One region of the Streptomyces bullii genome, then DNA from elsewhere that is predicted to be linked to it. Evidence: riboswitches for the same ligand, from Rfam matches in the RefSeq annotation. Region 1 holds a riboswitch; the other holds the start of a gene.
What was found. A riboswitch is a leader RNA that binds a small molecule or an ion and turns the genes downstream of it on or off. The one in region 1 is predicted to bind S-adenosylmethionine.
Positions count from the first base shown of each region.

Region 2: another riboswitch for S-adenosylmethionine. It lies ahead of thrC (threonine synthase); the one in region 1 lies ahead of ACFPZJ_RS24965 (aminotransferase class V-fold PLP-dependent enzyme).

Region 1 covers NZ_JBHSNY010000008.1:451,485-454,860, reverse strand. The annotation lists gene trpD (anthranilate phosphoribosyltransferase) at 1-868, shown strand, start outside; SAM riboswitch class IV at 945-1,061, shown strand; gene ACFPZJ_RS24965 (aminotransferase class V-fold PLP-dependent enzyme) at 1,248-2,615, shown strand; gene ACFPZJ_RS24960 (glycerate kinase family protein) at 2,570-3,376, opposite strand, start outside.
Region 2 covers NZ_JBHSNY010000007.1:132,222-135,597, reverse strand. The annotation lists gene ACFPZJ_RS21080 (MoaD/ThiS family protein) at 424-699, opposite strand; gene thrC (threonine synthase) at 696-1,976, opposite strand; SAM riboswitch class I at 1,995-2,152, opposite strand; gene ACFPZJ_RS21070 (glucosyl-3-phosphoglycerate synthase) at 2,285-3,256, shown strand; gene ACFPZJ_RS21065 (alpha,alpha-trehalose-phosphate synthase (UDP-forming)) at 3,329-3,376, shown strand, end outside.

The sequences.
Region 1 (3,376 bases):
AGAGGAGATCGTCGGCCTGGTCCGGACGATGTACGAACACGCCAACGTCATCGAGGTGCCGGGACCGACCGTCGACATCGTCGGCACGGGCGGCGACGGGGCGAAGACCGTCAACATCTCCACCATGTCCGCGATCGTCATCGCCGGCACCGGCGCCAAGGTGGTCAAGCACGGCAACCGTGCGGCCTCGTCGGCGTCGGGCGCCTCGGACGTGCTGGAGAAGCTGGGCGTCAACCTGAACCTGCCGGTGCAGCGGGTCGCCGCGGTGGCCGAGGAGGCGGGGATCACCTTCTGCTTCGCGGTGAAGTTCCATCCGGCGCTGCGCCATGTGGCCGCCGCGCGCGGCCAGTTGGGCATCCGGACCACCTTCAACGCCCTCGGCCCGCTGACCAACCCGGCGAAGGTGAAGGCACAGGCGGTCGGCGTCGCCGACCCCCGGATGGCGCCCATCGTCGCGGGCGTCCTCGCCGAGCGGGGCAACTCGTCGCTGGTCTTCCGGGGCGACGACGGCCTCGACGAACTGACGACCACGGCCACCTCCCGGGTGTGGGTCGTCCGGGACGGCAAGGTGACCGAGCAGACCTTCGACCCGCGGGACGTCGGCATCGAACTCGTCCCGGTCAAGGCGCTGCGCGGCGCCGACGCCTCGTACAACGCGGAGGTCGCGCGGCGGCTGCTGGACGGCGAGAAGGGGCCGGTGCGGGACGCAGTGCTGCTGAACTCGGCGGCCGCGCTGGTGGCGCTGGAGCCCACGTCGGCTCCGCTGGCCGAGCAGATCCGCGCCGGGATGGAGAAGGCGGCGGAGTCGATCGACTCGGGCTCCGCCCGCAGGGTCCTGGACCGCTGGGTGGCGGTCAGCAACGCCTGACCGGAGCGGAGTCGGCCGTCCCGCGATCCGGACACGAGTTGCGGGACGGCGATCACCTCGCGTACGTTTCCGAACAGGTCATGAGCGACAGCCATGAGGCCCCGGCCGGCTGTCCGGCAACCCTCCGTCCGTGGCGGGGTGCCCCGGGTGAGGACCAGGTCGTGGACAGCAAGGTCCGCGGCAAGCGCGGACCCCTCGCGATACCAGGGGTCCTGGTCGTCGAGGAGCCTTCCGTGAGCAAGCGAATGCGTTAGGGCCGCAGAGCCCCGCCTCCGCACAGCCCGTATTTCCTCTTCTGTTTTCCCCTTTCCCACGCTGAGCCGTACCCGTCGTACGTATGCTCGCGTGGTGATTCCGTCTGCCTCACGGGAGTTCACCCATGTCCGTCTCCACCGTTGCCGCCGATCAGACCGTTTGTGCGCCTCTGCCCGTTCTGGGGCGTGACGTCACCGTCCCGCTCGTCACCGGTGGTGAGGTCACCTACGCCGCGCTCGACTACGCCGCGAGCGCCCCGGCGCTGCAGCGGGTCTGGGACGACGTGGCGGCCTACGCGCCGTACTACGGCAGCGTCCACCGCGGTGCCGGATACCTCTCCCAGCTGTCGACGGACCTGTTCGAGAACGCCCGCGCGACGGTCGCCGAGTTCCTCGGCTGCCGGGACACGGACCAGGTCGTCTTCACCCGTTCCACCACCGACTCGCTCAACCTCCTGGCCCGGGCGCTCCCGGCCGGCTGCGAGGTCTTCGTCTTCGAGACCGAGCACCACGCCTCCCTGCTGCCGTGGCAGGACGCGCGGGTCACCTACCTCGACGCGCCGCGCAGCCCGCGGCAGGCCGTCGAGACCCTGGAGCGCGCCCTGGCCGGCCGTGACCCCCACGGCCCGGCCCTGGTCTGCGTCACCGGCGCCTCCAACGTCACCGGCGAGCTGTGGCCCGTACGGGAACTGGCCGCCGCCGCGCACGCGCACGGTGCCCGGATCGTCCTGGACGCCGCCCAGCTCGCCCCGCACCACCCGGTGAGCGTCCGTGACCTGGACGTCGACTGGGTCGCCTTCTCCGGGCACAAGCTGTACGCCCCGTTCGGCTCCGGCGTGCTGGCCGGCCGCGCCGACTGGCTGCGCGCGGCCGAGCCGTACCTCGCGGGCGGCGGCGCCAGCCGCAGGGTCACCCGGCGCACGGACGGCGGAGTGGACGTGGAGTGGCACGACACCGCCGCCCGGCACGAGGCCGGTTCGCCCAACGTCATCGGCGCCTACGCCATCGCCTCCGCCTGCAAGGCGCTCAGCGAGGCCGGGTTCGACGCGCTCGTCGCCCGGGAGCGGTACCTGATCCGGAAGGTCAGGGAGGGACTCGCCGACGTTCCCGAGGTCCGCATCCTCTCCCTCTTCGGCGACGACGCCCCGCGCGTCGGGGTGATCTCCTTCGTCGTCGACGGCTGGAACAGCTCGCACTTCGCCGCCGCGCTCTCCGCCGAGTACGGCATCGGCGTCCGCGACGGCCTCTTCTGCGCCCACCCGCTGGTGCGCACGCTGCTCGGGAGCGACCCGCAGACGCAGGGCGAGTGCGGTGCGCCCGAGGCGGCCCCGGGCGAGAAGTCCCTCAACGCCATCCGGGTCAGCTTCGGCGCGGGCACCCCGGACGAGCACGTGGAGCGCTTCGTCGGCGCGGTGCGGGAGCTCGTACGCGACGGCGCGACGTGGAACTACCGCACCGAGGACGGGCGCTGCGTGCCGGACACCTCCGCCTGATCCGCCGTTCCCGTCCCGGGTAGCTCCGTCTCGTCCGCCGTTCCCGTCCCGGGTAGCTCCGTCTCGTCCGCCGTTCCCGTCCCGGCCGCCTCGCCGGACGCCACCGGCAGCCGGGTGCCCAGGACGATCATCCGCAGGGCGCGTTCGGTGGCGTCCGTCAGGAGCTCCCTCGCGCGCACCAGTGCCTCGGTGAGCTCCATCGGGGCGGGCAGGATGCCGTGGCAGGCGTCCACGCCCGGCACCTGCTGCGCGCCCTCGCCGAGCGTGCCCGCCAGGGCCAGCACCGGACGGCCGTACAGCTTGGCGCGGCGGGCCACCTCGGCGGGGACCTTGCCGCGCGGCGTCTGGTGGTCCAGGGCGCCCTCGGCGGTGATGACCAGGTCGGCGCGGGCCAGGCGGGCGTCGAGGTCGAGGTGGTCCAGCAGGACGTCGAAGCGGGGCAGGAGCCGGGCGCCCAGGGCGGCCAGCCCCGCGCCCAGGCCGCCGGAGGCCCCGGTGCCGGGCCCGTTGCGCAGGTCGGTGTCCGGGGCGGCGACGTCGCGGGCGAGGACGGACGCCCAGTTCTCCAGGGCCGCCGACAACTCCTCCACCTGCTCGGGGGTCGCGCCCTTCTGCGGGCCGAAGACCCGGGCCACGCCCCGCTCGCCGCACAGCACGTTGTAGGGGTTGCAGGCGACGAGCAGTTCCACGTCCTTCAGGCGGGGGTCGAGGCCCGCGGTGTCGATGCGGTGCAGCCGGCTCAATTCCCGGCCTCCGTGGGG
Region 2 (3,376 bases), on a different contig from region 1:
ACTTCGCGGATCCGGGTCAGACCTCACCCCCCAACGGTTGGGGGCGTGCGCCGGAACGCGTCGACCGCGGCCGAATGTATCTGTCCAACTGCCGTCTGCAACAGGTCAATCGGACGAGAATTCTGGACGCGACCGGTCCGGAATGTGGCGACAATTCGTCCCACTTCAGGGCAAGTCGGACCACGCGAAAGCCACAAAAGGCGCGAATGACACCCACACTTTGGCTACATCTCGACGGGTGCGCGGCAGGAATTCAGGGTGCGCGATCAGCGGATCGACATCGCGTTCCCCAACTGTACCGCGCTCAATCACACTGAATTGCCCCTTCCGCTTCTCTTACGGAGGGGGCAATTCGATGAACTCTCGGTGACCTTCGTTACCGATGGTAACGACCACACCCGGAATCGGGGCGGCCGACCCGATTCAGCCGCCGGCGACCGCCGGAATGATGGACACGCCGGCGCCCTCGGGGGTCGGCGTCTGCAGGCCCTGCTCGAACCGCACGTCGTCGTCGTTGACGTACACGTTGACGAACCGGCGCAGCTTGCCCTGGTCGTCCAGGACGCGGGCGGCGATGCCGGTGTGGTTCTTCTCCAGGTCGGCGATGACCTCGGCGAGGGTCGCGCCCTCGGCCGGAACCTCGGCCTGGCCGCCGGTGTAGGTGCGCAGGATGGTGGGGATGCGGACGGTCACGCTCATGCGAGGCCAGCCTCTCGGAAGGAGTCCAGGGTCGGGCGGATGGTGGCGGTCAGACCGGTGCCGGCCACCGCGTCGAGGGTCTTGAGGCCGTCGCCGGTGTTCAGCACGACGGTGGTCTTGGACGGGTCCAGTGCGCCGTTGTCGATCAGCTTGCGCGTGACGCCCACCGTCACGCCACCCGCCGTCTCGGCGAAGATGCCCTCGGTGCGGGCCAGCAGCTTGATCGCGTCGACCACCTGCTCGTCCGTGACGTCCTCCACGGCACCGCCCGTGCGGCGCGCGATGTCCAGGACGTAGGGGCCGTCGGCCGGGTTGCCGATGGCGAGGGACTTGGCGATCGTGTTCGGCTTCTGGGGACGTACGACGTCGTGCCCGGCCTTGAAGGCCGTCGACACCGGCGAGCAGCCCTCGGCCTGAGCACCGAAGATCTTGTACGGCCTGTCCTCGACCAGCCCCAGCTTGATCAGCTCCTGCAGACCCTTGTCGATCTTGGTGAGCTGCGAACCGGAGGCGATCGGGACGACGATCTGGTCCGGCAGCCGCCAGCCGAGCTGCTCGCAGATCTCGTACGCCAGGGTCTTGGAGCCCTCCGCGTAGTACGGCCGCAGGTTGACGTTGACGAAGCCCCAGCCCTCGCCCGCCGGGTCGCCGATCAGCTCGGAACAGAAGCGGTTCACGTCGTCGTAGTTGCCGTCGATGCCGACGAGCTCACCGCCGTAGACGGCGGCCATGACGACCTTGCCCTGCTCCAGGTCGTGCGGGATGAACACGCAGGAGCGGAAACCGGCCCGGGCGGCGGCCGCGCCGACGGCGCCGGCCAGGTTGCCGGTGGAGGAGCAGGAGAGCGTGGTGAAGCCGAAGGCGCGGGCGGCCTCCAGGGCCTGGGCGACGACGCGGTCCTTGAAGGAGTGCGTCGGGTTGCCGGAGTCGTCCTTCACATACAGTCCGCCGGTCACGCCGAGCTCGCGCGCCAGGTTGTCGGCCTGGACCAGCTTGGTCCAGCCCGGGTTCAGGTTCGGCTTGCCGGCCACGTCCGCGGGGACGGGCAGCAGCGGCGCGTAACGCCAGATGTTCGCGGGGCCCGCCTCGATCCGCTTGCGGAGCTCCTCGGCGTCGTAGGCGGAGAAGTCGTAGGCGATCTCCAGCGGGCCGAAACACTCCTCGCATGCGAAGACCGGTCCCAGGGGTACCCGGTGACCGCACTCGCGGCAGCTCAGCGCGGCCGCGGGACCGAGGTCGACGGAATGGGTGGTGCTTGCAGCAGTCTGCACAGCCATGTGAGGCGAGGCCCTTTCTCCTCATCTTCCTCACGACGCATCTCGCCGTGAGACGGATTTGGCACCTTCCCTAGCCGGGAGCCTCGCGCGAAGCGGTCGCCAGTGACCTACGAGAACCGGCTGGAGGGTTGCCGGGGCTTCATCGGGCCGTGTCCCTCTGCCCCTCTGGATGAGCTGTATGCGGTTGTCAGCGGCGGGCGACCCCGGACATGCGATGGTCACCCGCGTTGGTCAAGACTGTAACCGAAGGCCAGGACAGTTGAGATAGTCGTCCGAACCGCGAGACAACAGTGAGGAGCCCGCAGACCGTGCTGGAAGAAGTCGAGCGCTGGCTGAGCACCCGCTCCTGGTCCGTGACCGATCGCCCCCTCCACCGCATCCTGGCCGCCAAGCACCGCACGGGCCAGTCGGTCTCCGTCGTCCTGCCCGCGCTCAACGAGGAGGAGACCGTCGGCGACATCGTCGCGGTCGTCCGCCACGACCTCATGCGGCAGGTGCCCCTGGTCGACGAGATCGTCGTCGTCGACTCGGGGTCGGCCGACCGCACGTCGGAGGTGGCCGCCGCCGCGGGCGCGACGGTGGTGCACCGGGACGAGATACTCCCGCGTCTCCCGGCCCTGCCCGGCAAGGGGGAGGTGCTGTGGCGCTCCCTGCTGGCCACCCGCGGGGACATCGTCTGCTTCGTCGACGCCGACCTGAGGGAGTTCTCCTCCGACTTCGTCTCCGGGATCGTCGGCCCGCTGCTCACCGACCCGGACGTGCACCTGGTGAAAGCCATGTACGACCGTCCGCTCACCGTGTCCGACGGGCCCGCCTCCGGCACGACGGCGGCCGGGCAGGGCGGCCGGGTCACCGAGCTGATGGCCCGCCCGCTGCTCAACATGCACTGGCCGCAGCTGGCCGGTTTCGTGCAGCCGCTCGGCGGCGAGTACGCGGCCCGCCGCTCGCTGCTGGAACAGCTGCCGTTCCCGGTCGGGTACGGCGTGGAGCTCGGCATGCTGGTCGACGCCCTGCACCTGGTGGGCCTGGACGCCCTCGCCCAGGTCGACGTCGGGGTGCGCAAGCACCGGCACCAGGACGGCCAGGCGCTCGGCCGGATGTCCGCCGCGATCTACCGCACGGCCCAGCTGCGGCTGGCCCGCGGCCATCTGATCCGGCCGGCGCTCACCCAGTTCGAGCGGGGCGAGGACGGCTTCGAACCGCGCACGTACTCGGTGGACACCGAGGAGCGGCCGCCGATGGTGGAGATCGCCGAGTACCAGAAACGCAAGGTGGCGTGAGGTGCACGCGTCCGGCCGTATACGGCGGGATCGTACGTTTGAGCGTTTCCGGGCCGGGCTAGGTTGAGGCGTATGGCTTCAACGTACGGTGCTGCGCAGGTACTGGTGGCCTCCAACCGT